DNA from 2 places in the Nocardioides sp. J9 genome. Region 1 is predicted to be linked to the other one. Evidence: predicted binding sites of a transcription regulator. Region 1 holds the regulator's gene; the other holds the start of a gene.

Evidence for each region. The regulator LexA, encoded in region 1, represses DNA repair genes until DNA is damaged. The targets are predictions, from matches to a motif close to TCGAACANNTGTTCGA.
Region 2: a site for LexA is predicted at 3,012-3,027, ahead of L615_RS17910 (alpha-ketoglutarate-dependent dioxygenase AlkB). Genes of this name have one in related genera too.

The regions. Positions count from the first base shown of each region.
Region 1 covers NZ_VLJQ01000113.1:804-9,063, reverse strand. The annotation lists gene L615_RS19470 (ATP-dependent DNA helicase) at 1-1,203, shown strand, start outside; gene L615_RS19465 (MXAN_6640 family putative metalloprotease) at 1,178-2,935, opposite strand; gene lexA (transcriptional repressor LexA) at 2,995-3,720, opposite strand; gene L615_RS19455 (LysM peptidoglycan-binding domain-containing protein) at 4,041-4,439, shown strand; gene L615_RS19450 (hypothetical protein) at 4,513-4,854, opposite strand; gene L615_RS19445 (hypothetical protein) at 4,910-5,440, opposite strand; gene nrdR (transcriptional regulator NrdR) at 5,773-6,255, shown strand; partial or broken gene L615_RS19435 (vitamin B12-dependent ribonucleotide reductase) at 6,404-8,260, shown strand, end outside.
Region 2 covers NZ_VLJQ01000103.1:21,855-27,384, forward strand. The annotation lists gene L615_RS17890 (RtcB family protein) at 1-1,041, shown strand, start outside; gene L615_RS23490 (hypothetical protein) at 1,098-1,718, shown strand; gene L615_RS17900 (hypothetical protein) at 1,783-2,160, shown strand; gene L615_RS17905 (GntR family transcriptional regulator) at 2,199-2,909, opposite strand; gene L615_RS17910 (alpha-ketoglutarate-dependent dioxygenase AlkB) at 3,050-3,673, shown strand; gene L615_RS17915 (VOC family protein) at 3,700-4,101, opposite strand; gene L615_RS17920 (hypothetical protein) at 4,144-4,929, opposite strand; gene L615_RS17925 (3'(2'),5'-bisphosphate nucleotidase CysQ) at 4,940-5,530, opposite strand, start outside.

The sequences.
Region 1 (8,260 bases):
GACGAGCTCTGGGCGGCCGAGGTGGAGCGGGCGGCCCGCCGCAGCGTCCGCCACGTCGAGGGCAACGAGGCCGACGACCTCGCCGACGCCGCCGACGCCCTGCGCGCGGCGATCAGCGAGGCCCCGGCCGGACGCTTCGAGCGGCTGCCCGAGGACCTCGCCGACGCGCTGGCGCTGGTGCGCGACGCGGCCCGCGCCTGCATCTCGGCGTTCCCGAAGGCCGAGTCCGGGAAGGAGCCCGACGCCGCCATGACCCAGGCCAGGGGCATGGTGCAGGAGGTCTTCACGACCGCGGAGCGGATGTCGGCCGGCTCAGACAACGACGTGCTCTGGCGCACCGAGGGCACCGACCGCCTGCCGCCGATGTTGTGCGTGGCGCCGCTGCAGGTGTGGGGCCAGATGCGCGACAAGCTGCTCGCCGACAACACCGTCGTGATGACCTCGGCGACGCTGATGCTCGGTGGCGACTTCAACTCCGTCGCCCGCTCCGTGGGGCTCAAGCCGATGCCCGACGCCGAGCAGCCGTGGCGCGGCATCGACGTCGGCAGCCCGTTCGACTACGGCAAGCAGGGCATCCTCTATGTCGCCCGACACCTGCCACCGCCGGGCCGCGACGGGCTCGGTCCGGCCCAGCTCGACGAGATCGCCGAGCTCGTCGACGCCGCCGACGGCCGTACCCTCGGGCTCTTCTCCAGCCGCCGCGCGGCCGAGGCCGCCGCCGAGCACGTCCGCTCGGCGCTGCCGCACCTGACCACCCTCGCCCAGGGCGAGGCCCAGCTGCCCGAGCTGGCCCGCCAGTTCGTCGAGGACCCGCACACCTGCCTGTTCGGCACGCTGGGCCTGTGGCAGGGCCTCGACGTCCCGGGCGAGACCTGCCAGCTGGTGCTCATCGACCGCATCCCGTTCCCCCGGCCCGACGACCCGCTGATGAGCGCCCGGCAGAAGGCAGCCGACCGGGCTGGTGGCAACGGCTTCATGCAGGTCGCCGCGACCCACGCGGCGCTGCTGCTCGCGCAGGGCGCGGGCCGCCTGATCCGCACGACCAGCGACCGCGGGGTCGTCGCGGTGCTCGACCCGCGGCTGGCCACCGCCCGCTACGGGTCCTTCCTCAAGGCGAGCCTGCCGCCCATGTGGCCCACGACCGACCCGGCGGTGGCGCGCGGCGCCCTGAAGCGGCTCAGCGGCGGTACGCCCGGCCGGTGACGGCCTGCAGCCGGTTGTCGTCGCGGGCGAACCCGTGGCACGTCGTGCTGGCGTCACGGTCCGGGTCGTCACAACCGCCGAACCGGGTGCTGGTGTTCAGCACCGTGACGTCGATCCACTGGACAGCGGGGCCGAAGCGCACGTCGAAGGCCCGGTTGCCGTGCACGTTGAGGCTGACCATCGAGGTCTTCGCCGCCTTGCCCTTGCGCTTCACGGTGAGCACGGCGCGACTGCCGACGGCCCGGTCGTTGAGGTTGAGCTTGAGCTGCACCCAGTGCCGCTTCGTCAGGCCGGACCCGCGGTTGAAGCGCACCGTGGACGCCGCCAGGTGGTCGAGCCGGAACCGGAACGAGCCGGCGGGCGCGCCGCCGCGCAGGTTGAAGGTGCGCCGGGTGGGCGAGGCGCGGTAGGCCGCCCCCTCGTCGTAGAACGCCGCCGGCCGCCGGTTCCAGATCGTGAACTTCGAGAGCTCCGTCGCCAGGGACGACCCGCGCTTCGAGAGCGAGGAGCGCACCGCCTCGACGGAGTACATGCCCTTGGCACCGACCCCACCGTCGTGGGCGAGGCGACGCCAGATCTCGCGGACGATGATCGGCATCCCGCCGGCCGAGCTCGGGTAGCGCTCGCCCAGGAACTGGAAGAAGATCCACGAGCCGTACTGGCTGGGCTGGCTGGGGGGGGGGGGGGGCCGGGGGGGGCGGGGGCCGCGGGGGGGGGGCGGCGCCAGGGGGCCGTAGGGCAGGTAGTTGCGGTTGTCGTTGATCCCGTCGAAGACCTGGTCCTCGATCCAGGTGGCGGTGGCCTCCATCAGCCAGGCGTCCTCGTTGAGGTCGTAGGCGAACTGGACCGCGTGGAACCACTCGTGCGCCGCCGTGGCCCGCAGCGCGGACCGCGGGGCGATCCCGAACTCGGCGTAGTCGTTGTCCAGCACGCAGTACGCCGGGGCCGGCACGTGCTCGGTGACCGAGTGGTCGTCGGTGGTGCAGTAGCCGTAGGCGCCGAGGTCGCCCAGCTCGCCCAGGTAGATGTCCGGGCGCGCGTCACCACCCTTCGTGCCGTCGCTCAGCACGTCGCGGTAGCCGGCCTTGCGGTAGGTCTGCGCGACCCGCGTCAGGGTGGACAGCACGAACTCGACGTAGTCAGGGGCGCCGCCGGCCTTGCCGGGATAGCGCCCACCCGGACCGTCGTTCTCGCCGGGCACACCGTGCCGGGCGCTCGTCTTCCGGTTCACCCAGTGCACGCACAGCATGCTGTTGCAGGTGCGCTTGACGCCCTCGCGCCCGCCGTAGCAGACGAGGTCGCCCTCGTCCCGGTCGTTGCACACGACCAGGCTGTCGTCGGGACGCGCCAGCAAGCGGCCCGCGGCCTCCCGCTTCGACTTCGGCAGGTCCGAGCGTGCGGCGGCGAGGTCGCGCAGGGCCAGCGTCAGGTCCTTGCCGCCGGCACGCAGGCCCTCGGTCGCCGGCTCGTCGCCGGTGTGGTCTGCGTCGTGGGTGCCGTCAGTGGCGTCGGGGTCACCAGCGTCGCCCGTGCCGGCGTCACCGGAGTCGGCGGCGGCCGCACCGGACTCGATGATCTCCTCGACCGCGGCCAGGGCTGCCTCGGCCGTCTCCTCGGCCGTCACGGGGGCGGGGTCGGTCGCCGGGTCGTCAGCTCCAGCCGGTGCGGCGAGCAGGGGCACGGCCAGGAGAGCAGCCAGCACGGCGGCCCACGGTGCACGTCGAGGGGTCACGGGGGAAGGCCTCACGGGGGGACGTCAGGGGACCCACCGACCCTACGTGAGAAGTGGCGTCAGACACGCCTCAGCACGGCCGTCACCTTGCCGAGGATCGTGGCGTTCGTGCCGTCGATCGGCTCGAAGGCGGGGTTGTGCGGGAGCAGCCAGACCTTGCCGTCCTTGCGCTGGAAGGTCTTCACGGTGGCCTCGCCGTCGATCATCGCTGCGACGATCTCGCCGTTCTCGGCGGTCGGCTGCTGGCGGATCACCACGTAGTCGCCGTCGCAGATGGCAGCCTCGATCATCGACTCGCCGCTGACCTCGAGCAGGAAGAGCTGGCCGTCGCCGACGAGCTGGCGGGGGAGCGGGAAGACGTCCTCGACGCGCTCCTCGGCCAGGATCGGGCCGCCGGCGGCGATCCGGCCGACGACCGGCACGTTGGCCGGGACCGGGGCGGCGTCGCCGATCCCGGTCTCGTCGTACGACGTCTCCTCGGCCGAGCCCATCGCCTTGCGGGCCGCCATCACCTCGGGCAGGAACACCTCGAGGGCGCGGGGCCGGTTCGGGTCGCGCTTGAGGTAGCCCTTCTCCTCGAGCACCCGCAGCTGGTGGGCGACGCTGGAGGTGCTGGTGAGGCCGACCGCCTGGCCGATCTCGCGCATGCTCGGCGGGTAGCCGCGCTTCTCGATGCTGTCCTTGATGTGGGCCAGCACGCGCTGCTGGCGCGGCGTCAGCCCGGTCGCGTCCGGGGGACCGTCCGGCAGCTCGGTGACGCCGCGGCCTGCCTTGCGCTCCGCCATGGGGGTGCCTCCCGTTCGCTGTGGCGGCCGGTCGTCCCACCGGCCTGGTGTGACGACGCTAACCGATCCCGCCGCGCTGTTTCAAACACCTGTTCGAAGGGCGTGTCGCGGCCCACGGCCCACTTCTGCGGCGTGGCAGTGGCTGCGACACGGTCGAACAGGATTTCGAACAGGTGCTGGATTTGTTCGAACGTGTGATCTAACCTCGTACACATGTTCGATCGAACGCATGGTCGAACAGCCTTCCGTCGGACCCCGTCCGCAGACTCCTCCCCGGAGTCCCGGACTCGGCCCGCTCCCTTCCCCGGAGGTCACCAGACATGAGCACGATCAGCATCGCCCCGCACCGCGTCAGCACCGCCCGCGTCGCTCCCGCCGCCCGCCGCGGCGCGCAGCCACGGGCCGCCGCGCCACGGGGCCAGGTCCGGCTGACCCGCCGCGGCCGCGTCGTCGTGTTCGTCCTGGCCTTCCTCGTCGTCGCGGCGCTGSCCGTCGCGGTGGCCGCCGGGTCGGCGGCGACCCGCGAGGACGGCGGCGCCCCGGCCGTCCAGGTCGTCACCGTCGCGCCCGGCGAGACCCTGTGGGACATCGCCTCCGGCGTCGCGGCCGCGACCGGCGGCGACGTGCGCGGCGCGATGGCCGACATCCAGGACCTCAACACCCTCGAGGGCAGCATGGTCTACGCCGGCCAGCAGCTGCGCATCCCGGCCGCGCAGTAGCGCGCCCACCGACTCTCCGCTGCCTCGACCCCAGCGGAGCAGGGGAAAAGACGAAGGGTGGCAGGCAAGCGGCTCAGCGAGCCGCGCGCTTGCCGCCCTTCGGCGCGTTCGGGTCGCGCTTCGGCCGCGGCTCGGGGGCCGAGGTGAGGCCGAGGGCCCGGGACAGGCGCACCGCCAGCATGAAGGCGAGGAAGAGGCAGAGCATGCCGCCGAGCGAGGCGACCGCGAGGAAGAACCAGGCGCTGCCGTCGCCGTCGTGCCGGGCGTCGGCACCGAAGTCGATGGCCGCCAGGACGAGGTACCCCCACGCCACGAGGGCGAAGGTGATGCCGACCGCGAGGAGCAGGAGGTCGGCCCGAAAGCGCGGTCGCGCCTTGCTCCCTGCGCGGCTGCCCGCGCGCTTCCCACCTGCCACGGTCGTCATTGTTGCCGATCACCCAACCTGGTGGGTGCCCGCCCCGCGATCGGCCTCAGCGGCCCGTGACGGAGTACTGCACGAAGGTCTTGCCGTCCGCCTCGGTGAGCGTCCCGACGATGACCTCCCACGCGTCGTTCTCGTAGCTGGAGATGCCGGCCGCGCTCGCCTCGTCGTCGCGGGTGAAGCCGGCGGCCCCCAGCTCGTCGCCGATCCGGGCGGCGACCTCGTCGGTCCCGCCCGGCACCTGCAGCTGGACGACGAAGCCGGGCTTGCCCCCGCTGGTCGTCGACGCGCCGGAGACGATCTCCCCGTCGGTGACCGGGACCTCCTCGGGGAAGCCCTCGGGGAGCTTGCCGGTCCCGTAGGAGAACGAGCCGTCGCTGCTCTCGACCTTCACCTCGCCGGAGTCGGCGTCGATGTCGACGTCGGCGCCGCCGGCGTCCTCGGCGGCCTTCTCGATGGCGCGCTCGGTGATCTGCTCGGCGGCCTCGCCGCACGCGGACAACGCCAGCGGGAGGGCCGCGGCAGCGGCCGTGGCGGCGACGGTACGACGAAGGCGGGCTCGGGTGGGCAGGGCAGGCATGTTCGGCTCCTGGTTGGGGGGTGGTGCGAGCGGCGCGGACCCGAGACGCGCCGGTCAGACGATAGTCCCGGACAGTCTCGTCCCGCTCGTGACCTGCGCAAACGCGGTGCCGGGCAAAACTTCCGGCAACTCTCCCGCCCCCGGTCTTGCACCCGTGGTGGCCGGGGCGTACGGTTACCACTACATCTAGTAGTTACAACGATGTAGTTCTCCACATCTAGTCCACAGGACTGGGGGTGGCGATACACAGATCAGTACCCGTTCTGCACGGCGGAGACCAGGTTATCCACAGGTTTCCGCGGTCCGGGACGTCGATCCCGGGAGGAGGAACCATGCACTGTCCGTACTGCAAGCACCACGACACCAAGGTCCTCGACTCCCGGGTCGCCGAGGACGGCTGCTCGATCCGCCGCCGGCGGGTCTGCCAGTCCCAGGACTGCGAGAAGCGGTTCACGACGGTCGAGCTCATGCAGCTCACGGTGCTCAAGCGCTCCGGCGCCACCGAGCCGTTCAACCGCGAGAAGGCTGTCGCCGGCGTACGGAAGGCCTGCAAGGGCCGTCCGGTCGGCGAGGACGACCTGGCCCTGCTCGGCCAGGAGGTCGAGGACCAGCTCCGGCTGGCCGGCAGCCCCGAGATCGCCGCCCACGAGGTGGGCCTGGCGATCCTCAACCCCCTGCGCCGCCTCGACGAGGTGGCCTACCTCCGCTTCGCCTCGGTCTACCGCGGGTTCGAGTCCGCGGCCGACTTCGAGAACGAGATCGCCCTCCTGCGCGCCGAGCGCCAGTTGCAGGGCGACCCAGCCCCGACGGGCTGACCACAGACGCCCGGCAGGTAGTGGGGAAGCTGCCTGCCGGGCCACCAGCTTCCCTGTCCCGACCGATCGGGGCACGCAGCACCCGCACCACCCACGCAGCATCCGCACCACCGCCGACAGCACAGCCGACCAGCGCACCAGGAGAGTCATGACCGAGACGGCCAGCAACCCGACCGAGGCAGGCGCACCCGCCCGCAAGGGCCTGAAGATCGAGCGGGTCTTCAGCACCGAGGGCGTGCACCCGTACGACGAGATCACCTGGGAGCGGCGCGACGTCGTCCAGACCAACTGGAAGACCGGCGAGACCGTCTTCGAGCAGCTCGGTGTGGAGTTCCCCGACTTCTGGTCGCTGAACGCCTCGACGATCGTCACCACCAAGTACTTCCGCGGCGCGGTCGGCACCCCGGAGCGCGAGACCGGCCTGCGCCAGCTCGTCGACCGCGTGGTCTCCCGCTACGTGGAGGCGGGCCTGGAGAACGGCTACTTCGCGACGGCGGCGGACGCGGAGGTCTTCGAGCACGAGCTGACCTGGCTGCTCGTCCACCAGTACTTCTCGTTCAACTCCCCGGTGTGGTTCAACGTCGGCACGCAGTCCCCGCAGCAGGTGTCGGCCTGCTTCATCCTGTCGGTGGACGACTCGATGGACTCGATCCTCAACTGGTACAAGGAGGAGGGCTTCATCTTCAAGGGCGGCTCCGGCGCCGGCCTGAACCTCTCCCGCATCCGCTCCTCCAAGGAGCTGCTCAAGTCCGGCGGCACGGCCTCCGGCCCGGTCTCCTTCATGCGCGGCGCCGACGCCTCGGCGGGCACCATCAAGTCGGGCGGCGCCACGCGTCGTGCGGCCAAGATGGTCGTCCTCGACGTCGACCACCCCGACATCGAGGAGTTCGTCGAGACCAAGTGGCGCGAGGAGGACAAGATCCGCGCCCTGCGCGACGCCGGCTTCGACATGGACCTGGGCGGCAAGGACATCACGTCCGTGCAGTACCAGAACGCCAACAACTCGGTGCGCGTCACTGACGAGTTCATGAAGGCCGTCGAGGAGGGCACCGAGTTCGGCCTGCGTGCCCGCACCACCGGCGAGGTCATCGAGACCGTCGACGCCCGCTCGCTGTTCCGCAAGATCAGCGAGGCCGCCTGGGCCTGCGCCGACCCCGGCCTGCAGTACGACGACACGATCAACGCCTGGCACACCAACCCCGAGACCGGCCGGATCACCGCGTCCAACCCGTGCTCGGAGTACATGTCGCTCGACAACTCCTCGTGCAACCTCGCGTCGCTGAACCTGCTGAAGTTCCTCAAGGACGACGACACCTTCGACGCCGAGCTGTTCGCCAAGGCCGTCGAGCTGATCATCACCGCGATGGACATCTCCATCTGCTTCGCTGACTTCCCGACCGAGGCGATCGGCGAGACCACCCGCGACTACCGCCAGCTCGGCATCGGCTACGCCAACCTCGGCGCCCTGCTGATGGCGATGGGCCTGGGCTACGACTCCGACGGCGGTCGTGCGATGGCGGCCACCATCACCTCGCTGATGACCGGCACGTCGTACCGTCGCTCGGCGGAGCTCGCCGGCATCGTCGGACCCTACGCCGGCTACGCCCGCAACGCCGAGGCGCACAACCGCGTCATGCGCAAGCACCAGGCCGCCAACGACGACGTGCGCACGCTGCACATCGCCGACGCCGCGGTGCACAAGGCCGCGACGGAGGAGTGGGCGAAGGTCGTCGAGCTCGGCAAGACCAACGGCTTCCGCAACGCCCAGGCCTCCGTGCTCGCCCCGACCGGCACCATCGGCTTCATGATGGACTGCGACACCACCGGCATCGAGCCCGACTTCTCCCTGGTGAAGTTCAAGAAGCTCGTCGGCGGCGGCTCGCTGCAGATCGTCAACCAGACCATCCCGCGGGCCCTGAAGAAGCTGGGCTACGACGAGGAGAAGGTCGAGGCGATCGTCGCCTACATCGGCGAGCACGGCCACGTCGTCGACGCCCCCGGCCTC
Region 2 (5,530 bases), on a different contig from region 1:
GCGACGGTGGGGTCGGTCATCCCGACCCTCGGCGCGATCATCCCGGCCGCGGTCGGGGTCGACATCGGCTGCGGCATGATCGCGGTGCGCACCCAGCTCTCCCTCCCCGAGCTGCCGGCCGACCGGCGGCCGCTGCGCGAGGCCATCGAGCGGGCCGTCCCGCTCTCCGCCGGCGCCGCGAACCGGAAGGTCTCCCGCGAGCACACCGAGCGCCGCCTCGAGGAGCTCACGGCGGCCGCGGAGCAGGCCGGCTTCGAGCCCGGCCGCTACGCGAAGGCCTGGGAGCTGCAGCTGGGGACGCTCGGGTCGGGCAACCACTTCATCGAGGTCACCGTCGACGAGGAGCAGCGGGTGTGGCTGTTCCTGCACTCCGGCTCGCGGGGCGTGGGCAACAAGATCGCGCAGAAGCACATCAAGGTCGCCCGCGACCTGTGCGAGAGGTGGTGGATCGACCTGCCCGACAAGGACCTCGCCTACCTCTCGGAGGGCACCGACGAGTTCTGGGCCTACATCCGGGAGATGCGGTGGGCGCAGCGCTACGCGCTGCTCAACCGCGAGGAGATGATGGACCGGGTGGTCCGCCAGTTCGCGGAGTGGGTCGGCCTCGGCTCGGCCGACGAGGTGGAGCGGACCGACGAGGTCAACTGCCACCACAACTACACCGAGCAGGAGCACCACTTCGGCAAGGACGTGTGGCTCTCCCGCAAGGGCGCGATCAACGCCGAGCGCGGCCGGATGGGACTCATCCCGGGCTCGATGGGGACGGCGTCGTACGTCGTCAGCGGGCTGGGCAACCCGGTGGCGCTCAACTCGGCACCGCACGGCGCCGGGCGGGAGTACTCCCGGTCGAGGGCACGGCGCACCTTCACCCGGGAGCAGCTGCGGGAGGCGATGACCGGGATCGAGTACCGCGACACCGACGCGTTCATCGACGAGATCCCGGCGGCGTACAAGGACATCGACCAGGTCATGGCCGACGCCGCCGACCTGGTCGAGGTCCGGCACACGCTGCGCCAGATCGTGAACGTCAAGGGCGACTGATCGGTGGTCGGGACCCCTCGGTGACAGCGGCCGGGGCGGTCGGTTTGAATGTCCGGATGGAGGACGACCATCCCGACCTGCCCTGGCCGCTGACCGGCGCGGACTCCCTGCGCGACGAGGTCCTCGCGGCCTACGCCGACCCTGCCCGCGGGCACCACGGCGTCGACCACCTGCGCGAGGTGCTGCGTCGCCTCGACGAGCTGGAGGAGGCCGGGGCCCGCTACGACCGGGTGCCGGTGCAGCTGGCTGCGTGGTTCCACGACGCCGTCTACGACGGCGAGCGGGACGCCGAGGAACGCTCGGCCGTGTGGGCCGAGCACGCGCTCGCGCCGCTCGTGGACGAGGCGACCGTCGCCGAGGTGGCCCGGCTGGTGCGGCTCACCGAGCACCACCGGCCCGAGCCTGAGGACGGGAACGGGTGCGCGCTGTCCGACGCCGACCTCGCGATCCTGGCCTCGGGCGCGGAGCGCTACGACCAGTACGTCGCGGCGGTCCGCAAGGAGTACGCGCACCTGCCCGACGAGGTGTTCGCCGCCGGCCGCGGCGACGTGCTGCGCCAGCTCGCGGCCAAGCCGCGGCTCTTCCACACCGCGCACGGCCTGACCACCTGGGAGGAGCCCGCCCGGGCGAACCTCGCGCGGGAGCTGGAGAAGCTGCCGCCCGCGGAGGGTGGCTGACGCCGACGGCGCCCGTCGCGGCATGCTCCGACCGGGCACCGGCGGGGTTGGCCGGGTGCGCACAATGGGGCGTGTGGACGACAGCGTGATCTTCGTGGCGCGGGCCCAGGTGCTGGCCGACCTGGCCGCCCGGGGGCTCGACACACCGGCGTCCGTGAGCCTGCTCGACGAGGCCTGCTCGGAGCGGCGCTGGTGGCTCGAGCAGTGGGCCGAGGGTGCGCCCTACATCGCCGGGCTGATCGCCCAGGACCTGCAGGACGCGCTCGCCGACGAGTTCGGCCGCGACCAGCGCAACGGGTTGTGGCCGGTGTGCTCGCGCTGCGCCGAGGGGCCGGTGCACGCGCTGCACGTCGACCCCGACCTCGGCGGGCCGGACCCGCGATGGGTGTGCGAGGAGACCGGCGAGGCAGTCGCGCCGCTGGGCGGGCTCGCCGGCGCCTGAGCCCGCCTCCGAGTGGCACCCGGGCGGCTGGATCCCGGTCAGGCTCGCAGCTGCAGGTGCAGCGTGTAGGCGTCCCCGCGCAGCACCGAGCGGGTCATCTCGACCACCGTCTCCTCGCGCATCGCCCGGCGGGTGAAGCGGAGCACTGCGCTGCCCGGTGGGACCTCGAGCAGCGCGGCCTCACGGTCCGTGGCGACGCCCGCCGCGACCGAGTCGTCGCACCAGGTCGGGCGGGAACCGCGAGCCTCCAGGGCGTCGTACAGGCTGGTGGGGAGGTGGTCCAGCAGGTCGCCGGCGACCACAGCCGGCAGCCACGTCTCCGACCACCCGAACGGGCGGCCCTCGGCGACCCGCAGGCGCACCCAGTGCACCATCGCGTCGCCGGGCTGCACCCGGAACGCCGCGGCCATCTCGGGCTCGGCCGGCTCCGCGCCGGCGGCCAGGGTCCGGGTCTCGAGCACCGTGCCGCGCCGGGCGAGGTCCTCGGTCAGCCCGCGCACCCCCGTGGGGGTGCGGCGCGGCACGGCGACGAACGTCCCGCGACCCGGGTGGCGCTCGAGCACGCCCTCCCCCACCAGCGCGTCGAGTGCCTGCCGCACGGTCATCCGGGCGACGCCGAACTGGTCGACGAGCTCGCGCTCGGAGGGCGCCGGCGTGCCCGGCGGCCGGTCGGCGACGAGGCCGCGCACGTACTCGCGGATCGCCACGTGCTTGAGCGACCGCCGTGCCGTACGTCCCTCGGGAGCCACCTCATCAGGCTAGGTAGCGGCACCCGCACCGTCCGCCGAACCCGGAATCCTTTGCCCGCCTGGCTACCTCATTTCCGAGGGTGGACGCGTACCGCGCGTCGTGCGAACACCTGTTCGAACGACGGCGTACGCTGGGTGGCATGTCGGTGGACTTCCAGAGCACCCTCTTCGACAGCCCGGCCAGCCACCCGCCGGCCGTCCCGGATCGGCGCGTCCTCAGCGGCGGCGCCTGGGTCGACGTGGCCCGCAACTGGCTGCCGGACGCCGACGACGTCTTCGCCACGCTGGTGCGCGACGTGCCCTGGCGGGCGGAGCGACGGGCGATGTACGACCGCCTCGTCGACGTGCCGCGGCTCATCTACACCTACATGATCGGCGAGGAGCTGCCCCACCCACGGCTCACCGCCGCCCGGGAGGACCTCAGCGCCCACTACGCCGGCGAGCTCGGCGAGCCCTTCCGCACCGCCGGCTGCTGCTACTACCGCGACGGCCGCGACAGTGTGGCCTGGCACGGCGACACCATCGGTCGCGGCTCGATCCACGACACGATGGTCGCGATCGTCTCCCTCGGCGACCCGCGCCGGCTGCACCTGCGCCCGCGTGACCCCGAGCGCCGCGAGGAGTCCTTCGCCGTCGAGATGGGCCACGGCGACCTCGTCGTCATGGGCGGCTCCTGCCAGCGGACCTGGGAGCACGCCGTGCCGAAGGTCGCCTCGGCCGGCCCGCGGATCTCGGTGCAGTTCCGCCCGCTCAACGTCTTCTGACCGCCACCCGGGCCGGAGACCGGGGTTCAGTGGTCGGCCGCCGCGACCTCCGCGTCGGAGCGCAGGATGCAGAACTCGTTGCCCTCCGGGTCGGCCAGGACCACCCAGCCGGAGCCGGGCCCGTGGATGCCGCGATGGTCGGCGACCTGCGTGGCGCCGTACCCGAGCAGCCACTCGACCTCCTCGTCGCGGGTGCGCTCGCGCGGGCGGAGGTCGAGGTGCACGCGGTTCTTGACCGACTTCGCGTCGGGGACCTCGATGAAGAGCAGCTGGTGGCCGGTCTGCGGGTCGCGGACCATGCACTCCTCGTGTCCGGGGAGGTTGGGGTCCCCGTCGATGTCGACGTACCCGAGCACCGGCTTCCACCACTCGGAGAGCTCGTAGGCGTTCGTGCAGTCGATCGTGGTGTGCGAGATGTAGGACGTCATGGACCCACCCTCCCGAGCGGGCCCGCGGGCCACAACCGGTTATCAGGGTGTCGGCGGCGGGGTCGCCGGGGGCGGCGTGCTCGGGGCGGGACCCGGGTCGACCGTCTGCGTGACGGTCTCGGTGACGGTCGCGGTCGGCGACGGCGTGCCGGTCGAGCCCGAGGGGCCCGGCGTGGGGCCCGACGTCGAGTCCGTCGGCGCGCCGGTCGGGGTCGGGGTGTCGCCGGGTGCCGGGGTCGTCCCGTCGTCAGCGGGCCGGTCGGGCCGCGGCTTGCTCGGCTTGTCGTCCTTCCGCTTCTCGCGGTCGACGACGCCGGTGATCGAGGTGCGGTCCGTGCCGTCGGTGCCCCCGGTGATGCTGGAGACGCTCCGCCCCGCGATCAGCTCGACGACGCTGATGACGACCACCGCGACCAGGAAGACGACGACCGCTGCCACGGCGATGCGGCGCCACGGCAGCCCGGACCAGCGCGAGTGCTCCCCACCCGCGTCGTCCATCACCGACTCCTCCGCGGCCTCGTCGAGATGCCTCGTGTCGTGGTGCCCGTCGACCTCGTCGCTCTCGGCGTGCCGGCGCGCTCGCGCGGCGTCCCGGGCGAGGGCGGCAGCCTGCAGCTCGGCGACGCGGCGGCGGCTGCGCTCGATGCCCTGCTTGTAGACCGCGCTGCTGACGGTGGCGATGACGCTGCCGAGCGCAGCTCCGATCAGCGTGCCGGCCGCGCCCAGGGTGGAGAGCAGCACGGCGACGGTGACCGCCGCGCCGGCACCGGCCGCGGTGGCCTGCCAGTCGACGACGGGCGTACGCCGTTCCTCCCTCTCCTCGGCCACGTCCGCTCCGTCAGTCGGTGCCGTTGGCCTCGATGAAGGCGAGGATCTTCTCCGACAGCTCCGGACGGCACACGATCACGTCGGGCAGGTAGACGTCGGCCTGGTTGTAGACCAGCTCGCTGCCGTCGACCCGCGAGGTGAACAGGCCGGCGGCCCGGGCGACCGCGACCGGGGCGGCGGAGTCCCACTCGTACTGCCCGCCCGCGTGGACGTAGGCGTCGGCGACGTCGCGCACGACGGACATCATCTTCACGCCGGCCGAGCCCATGGGCACCAGCTCGGCGTCCAGCTCGGCAGCGAGCGCCTCGACGAAGGCCGGCGGCCGGGTGCGCGACACGGCGATGCGCGGCCGCGTGGAGGTGCGCGGCGGCACGACGGGCGGCTGCCCGGTGTTGAAGGTCTCGCCGAGCGCGGGCTGCGCGACGGCGCCGGCGACCAGCTGGCCGTCCTGCCAGAGGGCGACGTGCACGGCCCAGTCGTCGCGCGGCGGCTCGGAGAACTCGCGGGTGCCGTCGAGCGGGTCGACGATCCACACCTTCGACGCAGTCAGCCGCGCGTCCTTGTCCTCGGCGCTCTCCAGCGCCTCCTCCGACAGCACCGC